DNA from 3 places in the Rahnella sp. PD12R genome. Region 2 is predicted to be linked to each of the others. Evidence: predicted binding sites of a transcription regulator. Region 2 holds the regulator's gene; each other region holds the start of a gene.
What was found. Region 2 encodes ArgR, which controls arginine synthesis, uptake and breakdown. Its sites were predicted from a motif close to ANTGAATAAAAATACANT; they were not measured.
Positions count from the first base shown of each region.

Region 1: the regulator ArgR is predicted to act here: its motif matches at 2,301-2,318, upstream of argF (ornithine carbamoyltransferase).
Region 3: the regulator ArgR is predicted to act here: its motif matches at 3,008-3,025, upstream of argC (N-acetyl-gamma-glutamyl-phosphate reductase).

Region 1 is NZ_JAHTMS010000004.1:326,328-331,248, forward strand. It holds gene KWG64_RS10750 (DUF4225 domain-containing protein) at 1-605, opposite strand, end outside; gene rraB (ribonuclease E inhibitor RraB) at 1,756-2,181, opposite strand; gene argF (ornithine carbamoyltransferase) at 2,350-3,357, shown strand; gene KWG64_RS10765 (alpha-amylase family glycosyl hydrolase) at 3,522-4,921, shown strand, end outside.
Region 2 is NZ_JAHTMS010000006.1:88,519-93,439, reverse strand. It holds gene ispB (octaprenyl diphosphate synthase) at 1-144, shown strand, start outside; gene KWG64_RS13365 (DNA-binding protein) at 192-551, opposite strand; gene KWG64_RS13360 (helix-turn-helix transcriptional regulator) at 1,230-1,499, shown strand; gene mdh (malate dehydrogenase) at 1,551-2,489, opposite strand; gene argR (transcriptional regulator ArgR) at 2,955-3,425, shown strand; gene yhcN (peroxide/acid stress response protein YhcN) at 3,891-4,154, shown strand; gene yhcN (peroxide/acid stress response protein YhcN) at 4,358-4,621, shown strand.
Region 3 is NZ_JAHTMS010000014.1:98,984-103,904, reverse strand. It holds gene argH (argininosuccinate lyase) at 1-925, opposite strand, end outside; gene argB (acetylglutamate kinase) at 1,028-1,801, opposite strand; gene argC (N-acetyl-gamma-glutamyl-phosphate reductase) at 1,932-2,936, opposite strand; gene argE (acetylornithine deacetylase) at 3,072-4,223, shown strand; gene ppc (phosphoenolpyruvate carboxylase) at 4,512-4,921, shown strand, end outside.

The DNA.
Region 1 (4,921 bases), on a different contig from region 2:
CCATAAACCGATAATGAAAGGTCAACAACAGCATAGGCATAATCTCCGACATCTTGCTTTTCTCCCAACGAAACTGCTATTTTTCTATACCCCTCTCTAATCCAACCTGGAGAGTTTTTTCTAAACAGCAAATAGTAACCGTTTTCCCACATATTATTTGTCCCATGAGATATTAGCGGTATACCCCACGATGCGCAGCGGAAACCCAATGATGCTAAACAAACTTCAGCACCTGTATATATTTGTGTTCCACCGCCAACAAAGCCCACCTGTGCCAGGATTACATTAACTCTCTCTTTCTCTTTATCTTTCTTGATCTCTAGCCTAACTGCAGCATACTGCTCTATTCTTCCCGTCTGTATTTTTCTGGATTGCAACAAAAGTGAGTCTATTTCAGACTGAATAATTCTGTTTCCTCCATCTACAGTCAAGCAATTATCACTTACGGCTTTTAATATTTTTTCAGAATATTCATAAATAGATTTATTGAAATCTTGCCTTGAACGATAGTTAGCTAGGTAATCATATGATAATGTTCGCGCTAATTGGATGAGTTCTTTAGTTTTTAATAGTAATTTTTCATTACCTTGTTTCTTCAGATACATAACACATCTCCTACTTATAAAATTTTCGAGTAATGTAACCCCTTCACCTACGTGATAATATTATTAAATTTATAAAGCAGAATTGATCTAGCGAGTAAATAGTCCTAAAAAACGAAAAATATCACTCCCATAGAAATAACATATGAATGCATTACATTCACAGAATGAATGAAAATAAAATACGCAAACGTTAAAGAAATAAGTAAACGAAAGACTTGCGCTTTATACATCTGTTATATTTTGATCAAAAATACCTGCATGCCGGACGGCATGCTTTTAAATAAAATACCTAATACTTATGACTAAGATTATGGAACGATAGGGTTCTGTGATGTCCGGAGCATCACTTTACCACAACTGTATATGATAAAAATTGGCTGATAGATAGTGCTAAACTAGTGACGTTATCTATTAACCATTTCCAATGGTACTACAGGTATATAACATGAAATAAATAATCATATTACCACCATTTCCACTTCAATGGACCTCCTGCCTTTGGAATTAATGACATATATAAAAAAGAAAAAGGAAAGCATGAATACTGCAAATACGGGAATTCCAAAAAATCAATTATTTTTGTAAATTCATTACCGTAAATACCAGCATACAAGTATGTAAAAGATACGTATACGTTTATAATCAGCACAATAATAAATAAAGGAGTATTTCTGAGAGATAAAAAAAGATCTGAGACAATAAAGTAAAAACGCAACAACAAAAGAGAAAAAGAAATATAACAATATAGGGACATATGAAAACGAATCTATAATAATATCGCTTGATTTAGTGACTATCAAAATACCCCCCCTCATTGATTCGTTTGAATATTCTAACAAGCGAATATAAACACATAATTTTACTCACACCTGAATAAGAAGAGATATACCATACTCTTGAAAAAAAAGTGGAACTTGATCTATGTCGTAATAATAACATGAAAACTCAACTACTGTTGACTAATGAATTATAATTAAGCAATTTTACAGCTGAAGAAATTAGCGAATAAATTTAGATAGGATAGTTATTTAATCAGGTATAAATAACAGGCACCAGAACATAGATTCCTAACATCATATAAGAGAAGACCCATAAAAAAGGCCGCCGTCTCCGGCAGCCTTTTGTCTAAGATTCAATATTTACGAATCGATTAATGACGTTTCCCGTCATCATCTTCATCGACGAAATCTTCGTCTTCGCCTTCCTCACCTTCTTCGTCGTCATCGCCTTCGAAGTAAGTGCCCCAGCCGTCATAATTGACGCCGTTGGCTTCGGCCAGATTCATCAGTTGTTCAACCTGAGCGTCGATCAGTTCCGCTTTCAGCGCGATTTCGCTGATTACGTCACAACACATCAGTACAGAACCGTCTTCAACTTCTAACTCTTCAGGGTCGGTGACTTCATAACCCAGCTTGAAAGCCTCAACCGCCGCTTTCTCCAGAACTTCGAACTTCTCTGAAGATAAGTGATGTTCAATGGTGTAAAGCGCGTCAGGATCGCTGCCATCGTCCAGCAGCTCTTCGATGATTAAGCGAGTCTCTTCACGTTGTTCGTCCAGCAATTCACGGTTTGCCATATCTCAGTCCTCAATCAATGTGACGTTTGACCGCTATTTTCACACACCACAGGGCGCGCCTCCACTATAAACGACAAAGTTTTTGCTTCGGGGTTGTAATTGCATATTCATACAGTTAAATTGAATTTAAATTCAATCCGAAATGCTAACGCGCTATGGAGCGACATCATGAGTTTGTTGAGTAAACGTCATTTTCTCAGGTTACTGGATTTTACCCCGTCAGAGATTTCGTCCCTGCTGAAACTCTCCGCAGAATTAAAAGCCGCTAAGAAAAACGGCACCGAGAAGGCCAGCCTGCAAGGCAAAAACATCGCGCTCATCTTCGAAAAAGACTCAACACGCACCCGATGCTCTTTCGAAGTTGCCGCATACGATCAGGGGGCGAAAGTCACCTACCTTGGCCCAAGCGGCAGCCAGATTGGCCATAAAGAATCCATGAAAGATACCGCCCGTGTGCTTGGCCGGATGTATGACGGTATTCAGTATCGTGGTTACGGTCAGGATAAAGTAGAAATACTGGCACAATATGCCGGTGTCCCGGTCTGGAACGGTCTGACCAACGAATTCCATCCAACCCAGTTGCTGGCGGATTTGCTCACTATGCAGGAGCATCTGCCGGGTAAACCACTGAAAGGTATGCGTCTGGCCTATCTGGGCGATACCCGTAATAACATGGGGAACTCGCTACTGGAGGCTGCAGCGTTGTGCGGGCTGGATTTGCGCCTGGTTGCCCCTTCCGCCTGCTGGCCGGAAGCCGAACTGGTCGCCACTTGCGAGCATCTGGCAAAAGAAAATGGCGGCAGCATAACGTTGACGGAAGATATCGCGACCGGCGTGAAGGATGCCGATTTCCTGTATACCGACGTTTGGGTATCGATGGGCGAACCGAAAGAAGCCTGGAAAGAGCGTATTAATCTGCTGCGTCCGTATCAGGTTAACGGCGCAATGCTGGCACTGACCGGCAATCCTAAGGTGAAGTTCCTGCATTGTCTGCCCGCGTTTCACGATGACCAGACAACACTCGGCAAGCAAATGGCGGAAGAATATGGCTTGCACGGCGGCATGGAAGTCACCGATGAAGTGTTCGAATCAAGCCACAGCGTGGTCTTCGATCAGGCTGAAAACCGTCTGCACACCATCAAAGCCGTGATGGTCGCCACCCTCGGCAACGTCTGATTTTATCCGGCATCATTTTGCGACAAGCCAAAGTGATGCCGTTTTATTCCCCCGGAATCCTCTGCTATATCGCCCTTCATCTGCCCGCGCCCCGTATTTTCAACTAACCTTTTCAGAGCGCTGTTATTTTTCATACAAAAAGAATGCTGTAAGAAGGAACCGCTATGAGCTCAGTTAATCTCGAGTATGTCCTGCGGCTGGAAAGTCTTTTAAGCCGGATTTACCCCAGAGAACACATTGCTGACCTGCTGAAGAAAATCCTGCATCTTGCTGAAAAATGGAATTACGGCAAACACCGCACGACAAGTTGGGTCGATGGAACCAATATTTATCTGATCACCTATGGCGATAACATTCGTCACGGCGAGCAACCGCCGCTGGCGACCTTAAACCATTTCGCCAATACCTATCTGCGCGAGATCGTCAGCGATATCCACATTCTGCCGATGTATCCCTACAGCTCGGACGACGGTTTTAGCGTTATTGATTACCGCCGGATCGACGAACATCTCGGCGGCTGGTCCGACATTCATCACCTTTCGGCTCATTTCAATCTGATGTTCGACTGCGTGATCAACCACATCTCACGATCCAGCGAATGGATGAAGGGCTATCTGCACGACGATCCGTATTACAAAGATTACTTTATTGCCTCGAATCCCGAGCTGGATTACAGCCGCGTGGTGCGTCCGCGCGCCTCGCCGCTGCTGACGCCATTTATCAAAGCCGACGGCACCGAGCTGTACCTGTGGACCACGTTCAGTGAAGATCAGGTGGATATCAATTTCAAAAATCCGCAGGTTCTGCTGGAGAGCATCGACGTACTGTTGCAGTACGCAGCCAGCGGCGGGCAGTCTATTCGCCTCGACGCCATCGGGTATATCTGGAAGGAAGTGGGCACGCGCTGCATCCATATGCCGCAGGCGCACAATATTATTAAAGTCTGGCGCACGATCCTCGACGAAGTGATCCCCGGCACGCGGCTCATTACGGAAACTAACGTACCGCATCACGAAAACATCAGTTATTTCGGTGAAGGTGATGAAGCGCATATGGTGTATCAGTTTCCGCTGCCGCCGCTGACGCTTCATGCATTTTTACGTCAGGACACCACGACGCTGACCCAATGGGCTCAAAGCCTGAACGCGGAAGCGCGCTACCCGGACACCACATATTTCAACTTTCTGGCGAGTCACGACGGCATCGGGCTGCGCCCGACGGAAACCTTTCTCAGCGATGATGAACGTAAATACATGGCGCAGGAAACACTGCGTAAAGAGGGTCGCGTCTCGTATAAAGACAACGGCGATGGCACACATTCGCCGTACGAGCTGAATATTAATTACCTGAGCGCGCTGACTGAACCGGAAGATGATGTTGACCTGAAAGCCCGTAAATTCCTGGCGGCGCAGGCGTTGTTGCTGTCATTCATCGGCGTGCCGGCCATTTACATCCACAGCCTGCTCGGCAGCGAGAACGATCTCGACGGTATGCATCAGTCCGGGATCAACCGCCGCATCAACCGTAAAAAGCTGGAGCTGGGCACTCTGGAAGCTGAACTGGA
Region 2 (4,921 bases):
CAGTGGGGTTCTCTGGCTTATACTCGTCAGCGTGCTGAAGAAGAAGCTGACAAAGCGATTCAGGCTCTTCAGGTACTGCCTGAATCTGAATATCGCTCCGCGCTGGAAGGTTTGGCGCATCTGGCCGTCAAACGCGATTTCTGATGTTTCCTGACGTGCCTGTCTGCACAGGCGCGTCAGTTCTGGCAAATCTATGAATCGTCAGACTTACGCAGCCTGTTTAGTATTTCCGATACCCCTTCCCTCACGATAAAAGAGATCATCGTTTCGCGCTCAGGCTCCTTGAGTTGCTTATAACTCTCGATCCAGATCGCCAGCAGATCCTGATGTGACGTGTAAACATATTCAGCAGAATGTTCATTCATTGCCAGACTGGCGACGGTATTACCCGGCAGGCTGTCAATGTGATATTCCACTGCACGTCCCTGAACGCCACGTCTGCGCCGTTTGATCCAACATAATCTGCGCGCCATGCCGTGCACGCCCTGTGTTGAGGTAGGAAGGCCATCTTTTCCGGTCAGTTCCTTTGCTGCAAACCACTCTTTTTTCATAACGATCCTTGTCTTTCTCATATAATCCAATAAGAAAGGTTGCTGTTATAAATCCATGAGAATTCTGCGGATGCTTTCCTTGTTCGCTGCAAGCCCATTTTAGAGAAGATATTAAAACAGACTATTTAGGAAAACGCCTATTTAACGGAAAGAAGATATTCAATTTTTCGGAATGAGTCTACTGTTGCCGCACAATGTTTCCATGAAATATGTTTATCAACAACAGAATATCTCCCTTGAAAGTCTTTTTTAGAAAGTTATGTAATCAGATTGACGGGCAGCACGCCTAATTAAACAAAAAACCTATTACAAACAAATAGTAATGATATTTTTACCTTATGTAATGCGCATATCTCCCTCATCATTCATTAACTAAGATCGTTATTTCATTCTTTTAAATCATTCAGATCTATAATTGCGTTCAAATTATCAACACTTCAATAACGTGTTCGTATTAAATGAACTCGAAATATAGGATAAAAAAAGACTATCAGGCCAAAAAGCAAACTGAATTTACTTGTTTGTTTTAATTCTAATAAGAATGTATTTTCTTAATCCGAGCAGAAAATATTTTTTAGGAAACATTGATAGGATTGAACTGGGCGCAACCAAGCAATCATTGAATATATGTTTTCAAAGAAAGTCTTATAAAAGCGATTTAAAAATAAGGAAAATACCATGATGACAAGGAATGATGACTGGCATCAGGCTGATATTATCGCAGCCCTGAGAAAGAAAGGGACGACACTCGCCGCGGTGTCACGATCCGCCGGACTGAGCTCTTCAACGCTTTCTAATGCACTTTCCAGGCCCTGGCCAAAAGGAGAATTGCTCATTGCCGGGGCGCTGGGCGTTCACCCGTCAATTATCTGGCCAAGCCGTTACTTTGATGCCACCACGTTTCAGGTCATCGAGCGCAGGTGCCGCATTCCCAATGAGAATAAATGATGCCAATAAAGAAAGCCGCCGGAGATACCCGGCGGCTTCACTTAAGGCTTATCAGTGATTGATAAACTGTTCGCCCAGTTCGATATCTTTACGCAGGATATCCAGCATCGAATCCAGTGACTGCTGTTCAAAAGCGCTGAGCTTGCCAATATCAATGAGCTCAGTGATGCCCTTTTTACCCAACAGAACAGGCTGTGCGAAGAAACGGGCATAGTCGCCCTTTCCTTCTACATAGGCGCATTCAATAACGTTGATTTCACCTTGCAGAGCACGAACCAGTGAAAGCCCGAAGCGTGCGGCCGCCTGCCCCATAGACAAAGTAGCAGAACCGCCGCCTGCTTTGGCTTCTACCACTTCAGTTCCCGCATTCTGGATACGCTTTGTCAGCGCAGCGATTTCACTGTCGCTAAATACCACGCCAGGCACCTGAGACAATAAAGGAAGAATTGTCACCCCTGAGTGCCCGCCAATCACGGGCACATCAATTTCTTCAGGCTGCTTGTCTTTTAGTTCAGCCACGAACGTGTTCGAGCGGATTGCATCGAGCGTGGTGACGCCAAACAGTTTGTTCTTGTCGTACACACCTGCATTTTTCAAAACTTCGGCAGCTATAGCGACGGTAGTATTGACCGGGTTGGTGATAATGCCGATTAACGCTTGCGGACAGGTTTTCGCAACCTGCTGAATCAGATTACGTACAATACCGGCGTTAACATTAAAGAGGTCGGAACGATCCATACCCGGTTTGCGCGCCACACCGGCAGAGATCAAAACGATATCCGCGCCTTCCAGAGCTGGCGTTGCGTCTTCGCCACAGAAGCCTTTGATTTTGACTGCGGTAGGGATATGGCTCAGATCGACGGCGACACCCGGAGTAACAGGTGCGATATCGTATAATGACAGTTCGGAACCGGAAGGTAGCTGGGTCTTGAGCAGAAGCGCGAGGGCCTGACCGATACCGCCCGCAGCACCTAGAACTGCAACTTTCATCCTATACTCCTTTTTTATCACTAACTTATAAGTGTCGTGGAATTATTTTGGGTGTGACCTTAATCACTTATACAGCTAAAAACAATCGCTCAACTGCTGGAAAACTGAGCTTGGTCGTTAAGAAAGTAAAAAAACACCGCTTAGCGCCATTTTTCCGGTCTTTTATGACTTTTTATCGGAAAGCTACACCTTAAAAGTAGCACCACAAAACCTGCCAGGTTAAAAAATGGTTAAATTCAATTCAATGTGAGAGCTGAATCGAGATCATAGGATTAACAGCAATCCGGCTAATCATTTCACCACAATGCACTATTTCGGCATATTCATGACGCCCAGATATATACTCCGGCGCAGTCATTCCCGTCTGAGTGCACAATTCTGATGTTACCTGTCGACCCCGTGTTGCATAAAAATGCAAATATCTGCATAATCAACGAAACGATGATACAGAGACCAGGGTGCAAAATGCGTAATCCTGCTAAACAGGAAGATTTGATCAAAGCCTTCAAAGCACTGTTGAAGGAAGAGAAATTCAGTTCTCAGGGCGAAATTGTCGTCGCACTTCAGGAAGACGGTTTCGAAAATATCAATCAGTCAAAAGTCTCACGGATGCTGACAAAATTCGGCGCGGTGCGGACCCGCAACGCAAAGATGGAGATGGTTTATTGCCTGCCTGCCGAAATCGGCGTGCCGACAACGACCAGCCCACTGAAGAATTTGGTCTTAGATATTGACCATAACGATGCCGTCGTCGTTATCCGCACCAGTCCGGGTGCGGCACAGCTGATTGCGCGCCTGCTCGATTCTCTGGGCAAATCCGAAGGGATACTGGGCACCATTGCCGGCGATGACACAATTTTTACCACGCCCGCACGGGGTTTCAGCGTCAGACAGCTTCACGACGCAATCCTCGGTTTGTTTGAACAGGAACTTTGATACGGCGATATGTTGCGCTGTTTCCTGCTTCAGTTCTGTGCCTGAGGTCAGAAGAAAACAATTTCTGGCCTCAGCCTGCCTTTCCTTATCCGTCTATCACTTACCCTTCTTTAACGTTGTACCGCCGTTTTAAAAACACGCCTCAGGTCGTTATCCCTGTTAACTCTGTTCACACGAAGCACTTTCCCGTCACATAAACATTTCGATGGTGTGATTGACTGCAAAATTAAGCACAAATAGTCAAATTCACTCAATCCGTTGATTTTACGAAAAATTAACACAAAAAGATCGATTTTCACGCAATTTTTATTCCTTTTTGTTATTAAAAATTCAAATAGCCCCCACATAACCACAAAAATAACTATTAGCAAACTATTAATATTCCGAGTGACTAGATGTATACTCATTTCCGTGGTGTGAAGCACCAGTTGTTGGAAACATAATAAAATCGACGAGGTCAAAATCATGAACGTTAAAACTACAATTGCAACATTAAGCATTCTCTCTGCTCTGTCATTCGGCGCTTTTGCAGCACAACCTGTTTCTCAGGATCAGGCCGCAAATCTTCAGTCACGCGGGATGATCAGCGTAAGCGGCGTTGCCGGTGCACCTTCTGATATCCGTCAGGCATTGTCTGATAAAGCGGATGCCAAAGGGGCTAAAGCATTTCGTGTTATCGAAGTGCGTGAAGAAGGTAATTACCACGCTACCGCAGAAATTTACCAATAAGCCTGGGTAAACGAAGCGAAGGGGCCTGAATGATTCAGGCCCGCGCGAAGCGCATCAAGACGGATTTGTCTCTGCCATCATCAATGTTCCTCCACGCTTTTCGCGTTGCCGGACTCAGATATTCCAGAACTGATGAATCCAAATCTCAACCGGCGTTGCTCTCTCATCGTTAGCATCAACGTCTATGAAATTAGGAAATTATCATGAAAATCATGACCACTATTGCCGCCCTTAGCCTGCTGTCTGCTGTTTCTTTCGGCGCGTCTGCCGCACAACTGGTTTCTAGTCAGCAGGCAGAAAATCTTCAGCCTATGGGCACTATCAGCGTCAGCGGCGTCAATGGCGTCCCGACAGACATTCGCCAGGAGTTGTCCGATAAAGCCGACAGCAAGGGCGCAAAATCTTATCGTGTGATCGAAGCACATAACGATGGTGCTTATCACGCAACAGCAGAAATCTATCAATAAGATTTCTGAGTCAGTCCCTCATACAAAGCCACTGTTTGAGTACTTGAATTAGCGTTACCGGGTTTCAACAGCCATATACCAGCGAAAATTAATGCGCTGTTGAGGCTGGGAAGAGAGAAGACACTGCCACTGCCGCTCTCTTGCTAACGTAACCCTCGTCGTCCTGTCCGACGACACCCTTTGGCCCTCAAATTTTTTGAGGGCCTTTTTTTGTCTGCAAATCGCCGCATGGCCAAATCCCAGGCAAAAAAAAAGCACAGCCATCGCTGTGCTTTCCGTTTATCCGCTGCGGTATGACTG
Region 3 (4,921 bases), on a different contig from region 2:
TCATCATCATGCCGGTCAGCGCGCCCTGAACACGGCCACATTTACCGCGGATCAGTTCCAGCGCATCCGGGTTTTTCTTTTGTGGCATCAGGGAAGAACCGGATGTCACGCGGTCGGACAAATCAATAAACGCCGCTTCGCCGGTGTTGAAGAAAATCAGATCTTCGGCGAAACGGGAAAGGTGAACCATGCTGATGGCGGCGTTGGACAGCAGCTCCAGCACGTGGTCGCGGTCGGAAACGCTGTCGAGGCTGTTACGGGTTGCCGAAGCAAAACCTAACCAGCCAGCCAGTTGCTCGCGATCCATCGGATACGCAGTACCGGCCAGTGCGCCACAACCCAGCGGGCTGACGTCCAGACGGGCCAGAGTATCTTTCAGACGGCTTTCATCACGCGCCAGCATTTCCACATACGCCATACACCAGTGCGCAAACGTCACCGGCTGCGCGCGTTGCAGGTGCGTGTAACCCGGCATCACGGCATCCTGATTGGCTTCGGCAGTGGCGACCAGCGCCTGTTGCAGATGATGCAGCGCGTCGCCCAGTTCAACCACCTGCGCTTTACACCACAGTTTGATGTCGGTTGCGACCTGATCGTTACGGCTGCGACCGGTGTGCAGCTTCTTGCCCAGATTGCCAACTTTGTCGATCAGCTTGCCTTCAACCCAACTGTGAATATCTTCTGCGTCGCTGGTTAAAATAGCGCGCGGATTGGCACGGACTTCTTCCAGCAGAATGTTCAGCGCTTCTTCCAGCTGAACTTGCTCATCAGCGGTTAACACATTCACGGTCACCAGCGCTTTGGACCAGGCGACAGAGCCCACAATATCCTGCTCTGCCAGCCGGTAGTCGAAACGCAGTGAGTCATTGAGTTCTTTAAACCGCTGATCTGCTGCCTGAGTAAAACGTCCGCCCCAAAGTGCCATTTTCCTGCTCCTGAATTTTTTTATGCAAAAGGGCGCAAACTGCTGCGCCCTGACAAAAGTGTGTACCAAATGCGCCAGACCTTAAATCTGCCGAAGGGCAAACTACGCCAGAATACGTGTGCCGATCGCGACGCCGTTAAAGAGTGCCGGTAACTGCTCGGCGTGACGCCAGCTGGCGATATCCACCGGGCGTCCTAGAGAACGTGCGGCGTCGAGCGCCGCATGAACTTTGACGATCATACCGTCAGTAATAATGCCCTGCTCAATCAGATGTTCAGCTTTCTCAGCACTCATTTCCGGAATGCGCTGGCCTTTGCCATCGAGAATGCCGCTGACGTCAGACAGCAGAATCAAATCCGCGCCCAGCGTCGCCGCCAGTGCGGTCGCGGCCTGATCGGCGTTGACGTTCATCAGCTCACCGGCTTCGGTGATACCGATAGAGCTGACAATCGGCAGATAGCCCGCAGAGGTCAGGGTATTGATCAGCGCAGGATTGCCCGCTTCGGCTTTACCGACGAAGCCCAGGGATTCATCCAACTGGGTTACGCTGACGGTGCCGCCATCAGCCAGAGACAGGCCAACGGCGTTAATGTGGTTTTTCACCGCCCACGCCAGCAGGGTTTTGTTCGCGCTGCCCGCCAGTGCGCCGGTAATAATGTCAATCTGATCGGCCGGTGTCACACGCAGACCGGCTTTTTTCACGACAGGAAGATTCAGCTTTTTCATCAGCTCATCAACCAGGCAGCCGCCACCGTGAACGATCACCAGCGGGCGATGATATTCCTGACGATAAGCCACGACCGCCATGAACAGGCGCTCAAGTGCTTCTTCATTATCCAGCAACACACCACCTAACTTGATGACTAACGGATTCATAGCTGTTCGCGCCTCGACCGATTGATTATGTTAATTAATAACAATGCGTTTAATTTAATCTACCATCCCTGAACGTCTGAATAAACGCTCAGGGACACGTGTTTTCTGTTTGCTGACAATCTGAGGATTGTTAAAGCAGGGATTGTGTTTCCGGGAAGCCAAAGCGGATATTCATGCACTGCACAGCCTGCGCGGACGCGCCTTTCAGAACGTTATCTTCCGTCGCCACCACAATCAGATGTTCGCCTTTCACCGCGAAGCCGATATCACAGAACGGCAGACCGACCACGTCTTTCAGCGCCGGAACGCCCCTGGTGTACAGACGCACCAGCGGTTTGTCGTGATACGCATTGTGGAAAGCTTCCGCCACATCCTCCTCCGTCACACCCGCATTCAGGCGGCAGGTAATGGTCGCGAGAATACCGCGCGGGAAGTTACCCAGATGTGGCGTGAAAATCACCGGCACACCAAGATGCTCGGCGATTTCCGGCTGATGGCGATGGCTGAACAGTTTGTACGGCTGAAGGCTGACTTCACAGAAGCTGTTGCCCAACGTGGCTTTGCGGCCTGCACCGCTGACGCCACTGGTGGCGTTGATGACCGGCCACTGGCTGTCATTGAGCAAACCGTTTTCGATAAGCGGTTTCAGCGCCAGCTGGGAAGCGGTCGGGTAACAACCCGGCACAGCAATCAGCTGCGCATCTTTTAATTTGTCAGCCTGCCATTCGGCCAGGCCGTACACGGCTTTGTCGAGCAAATCGAGATGCTGATGCTCAAAGCCGTAAAATTCGGTATAGAACTCAGGTTTGCTGACGCGGAAAGCACCGGACAGATCGAACACCACACAACCGGCCGCCAGAAACTGCGGCGCTAAATCGTGGCTGACTTCATGCGCGGTCGCCAGAAACACCACATCGACGCCTTTCGCTACTTCCGCCACGTCTTTGAGCGGCAAAACAGGCAGATCGACGATGCCTTTCAATTGAGGGTGCAAATCGGAAAGCAATTTTCCTGCATCTGCACTTTGCGCTGAAACCGTTAAACCGGTTATGTTCATATGTGGGTGGCGGTTCAGATAGGCCGCGAGTTCAGCTCCGGCATAACCTGTGGCACCAACAATCAGCGTATTCAACATAGGGTCTGTTCACCTTCTCAATTTTGGGTAAGGAGCCGGATAATTATTCTGGTTTCCTTACGCACTGGCTTATTGTATTTTTATTCACAATTATTGCATGAATATGAATACTACCCTAACTAAAGGCTGTCAACAGTGAAGATGAAATTACCTCCTTTTATTGAGCTCTATCGGGCGTTAATCGCAACCCCTTCCATCAGCGCAACGGACGCTGCTCTGGACCAGAGCAATGAGACGCTAATCCATTTACTGGCAGGCTGGTTCGGTGATTTAGGCTTCAACGTTGAAGTGCAGCCCGTTCCAGGTACGCGCAACAAATTCAATATGTTAGCCAGTACCGGTCACGGCGCAGGCGGCTTATTGCTGGCCGGTCATACCGATACCGTTCCGTTCGATGACGGACGCTGGACACGTGATCCTTTCACCCTCACGGAGCATGAAAATAAGCTCTATGGTTTGGGTACTGCCGACATGAAAGGTTTCTTCGCGTTTATCCTCGATTCACTGCGCGATGTCGATCTGACCAAACTGACTAAACCGCTGTATATTTTAGCGACGGCGGATGAAGAAACGACGATGGCCGGTGCCAGCTACTTCTCCAAAAACGCGAAAATTCGTCCGGACTGCGCAATCATCGGCGAACCGACCTCACTGAAACCGGTTCGTGCGCACAAAGGCCATTTGTCGAATGCCATCCGCATCACCGGTCAGTCCGGCCATTCCAGCGATCCGTCTCGCGGCGTGAACGCCATCGAACTGATGCACGAGTCGATTACCCATCTGATGACGCTGCGCAATACGCTGAAAACCCGTTACAACCACAGTGGTTTTGTTATCCCGTATCCGACCATGAACTTCGGTTATATCAACGGCGGCGACGCGCCAAACCGCATTTGCGCCTGCTGCGAAATGCACATGGATATTCGTCCGCTGCCGGGCCTGACGCTGGCTGATATCAATGGCCTGCTCAACGAAGCGCTGGAGCCTGTCAGCCAGCGCTGGCCGGGCCGTCTTGCTATCGAAGAACTGCATCCGCCGATCCCGGGTTATGAATGCCCGCCGGATCACCCGCTGGTTCAGGTGGTGGAAAAACTGCTGGGTGTTGAAACCGAAATCGTGAACTACTGCACCGAAGCGCCGTTCATTCAGGAACTGTGCCCGACGCTGGTTCTGGGGCCGGGTTCTATCGATCAGGCGCACCAGCCAGATGAATATATTGATACCGCGTTCATAAAACCGACACGCGAGCTGATTTCTCAGGTCGTTCATCACTTCTGTTATCACTGATCCTGAATCAGGGTTGATGAAGAAACAATCAGGGCGCTTCCGGGCGCCCTTTGATACTGTACAAATGATGGATTAGCCAAACTGATATCGTCGCGGTTGTAATTAAATTTCAGCGACATCGCCAAAAAGACCATTTTTAACGTGAGTGATCGGGTGTTTTTGGGTTAAAACAGGTGCGGTATTTAAAAAGTATGGCCAGGTTGGCGGGTGAACGGGGCATGAATGCCTGACGGGTGAAAGTTATTTACAGAATATAAAAATCAAACGAGAGAACGGGTCAGAGGTGATATGAACGAACAATATTCCGCAATGCGAAGTAATGTCAGTATGTTAGGTAAATTGCTGGGCGACACGATCAAAGATACGTTGGGAGAACATATCCTGGATCGTGTTGAGAAAATCCGTAAGTTGTCCAAATCCTCACGTGCAGGAAATGATGCTGATCGTCAGGAATTGCTGTCAACGCTGCAAAATCTCTCGAATGATGAGTTGTTGCCTGTTGCCCGTGCTTTCAGCCAGTTCCTGAATTTAGCCAACGTAGCTGAGCAATATCACAGCATTTCGCCACACGGCGAGGCTGCCAGCAACCCTGAAGCTCTGGCGCAATTGTTCGATCGTCTGAAATCCAAAAATCTCTCTGAACAACAATTACGTGACGCCGTTGACCAGCTTTCTATCGAACTGGTGCTGACCGCGCA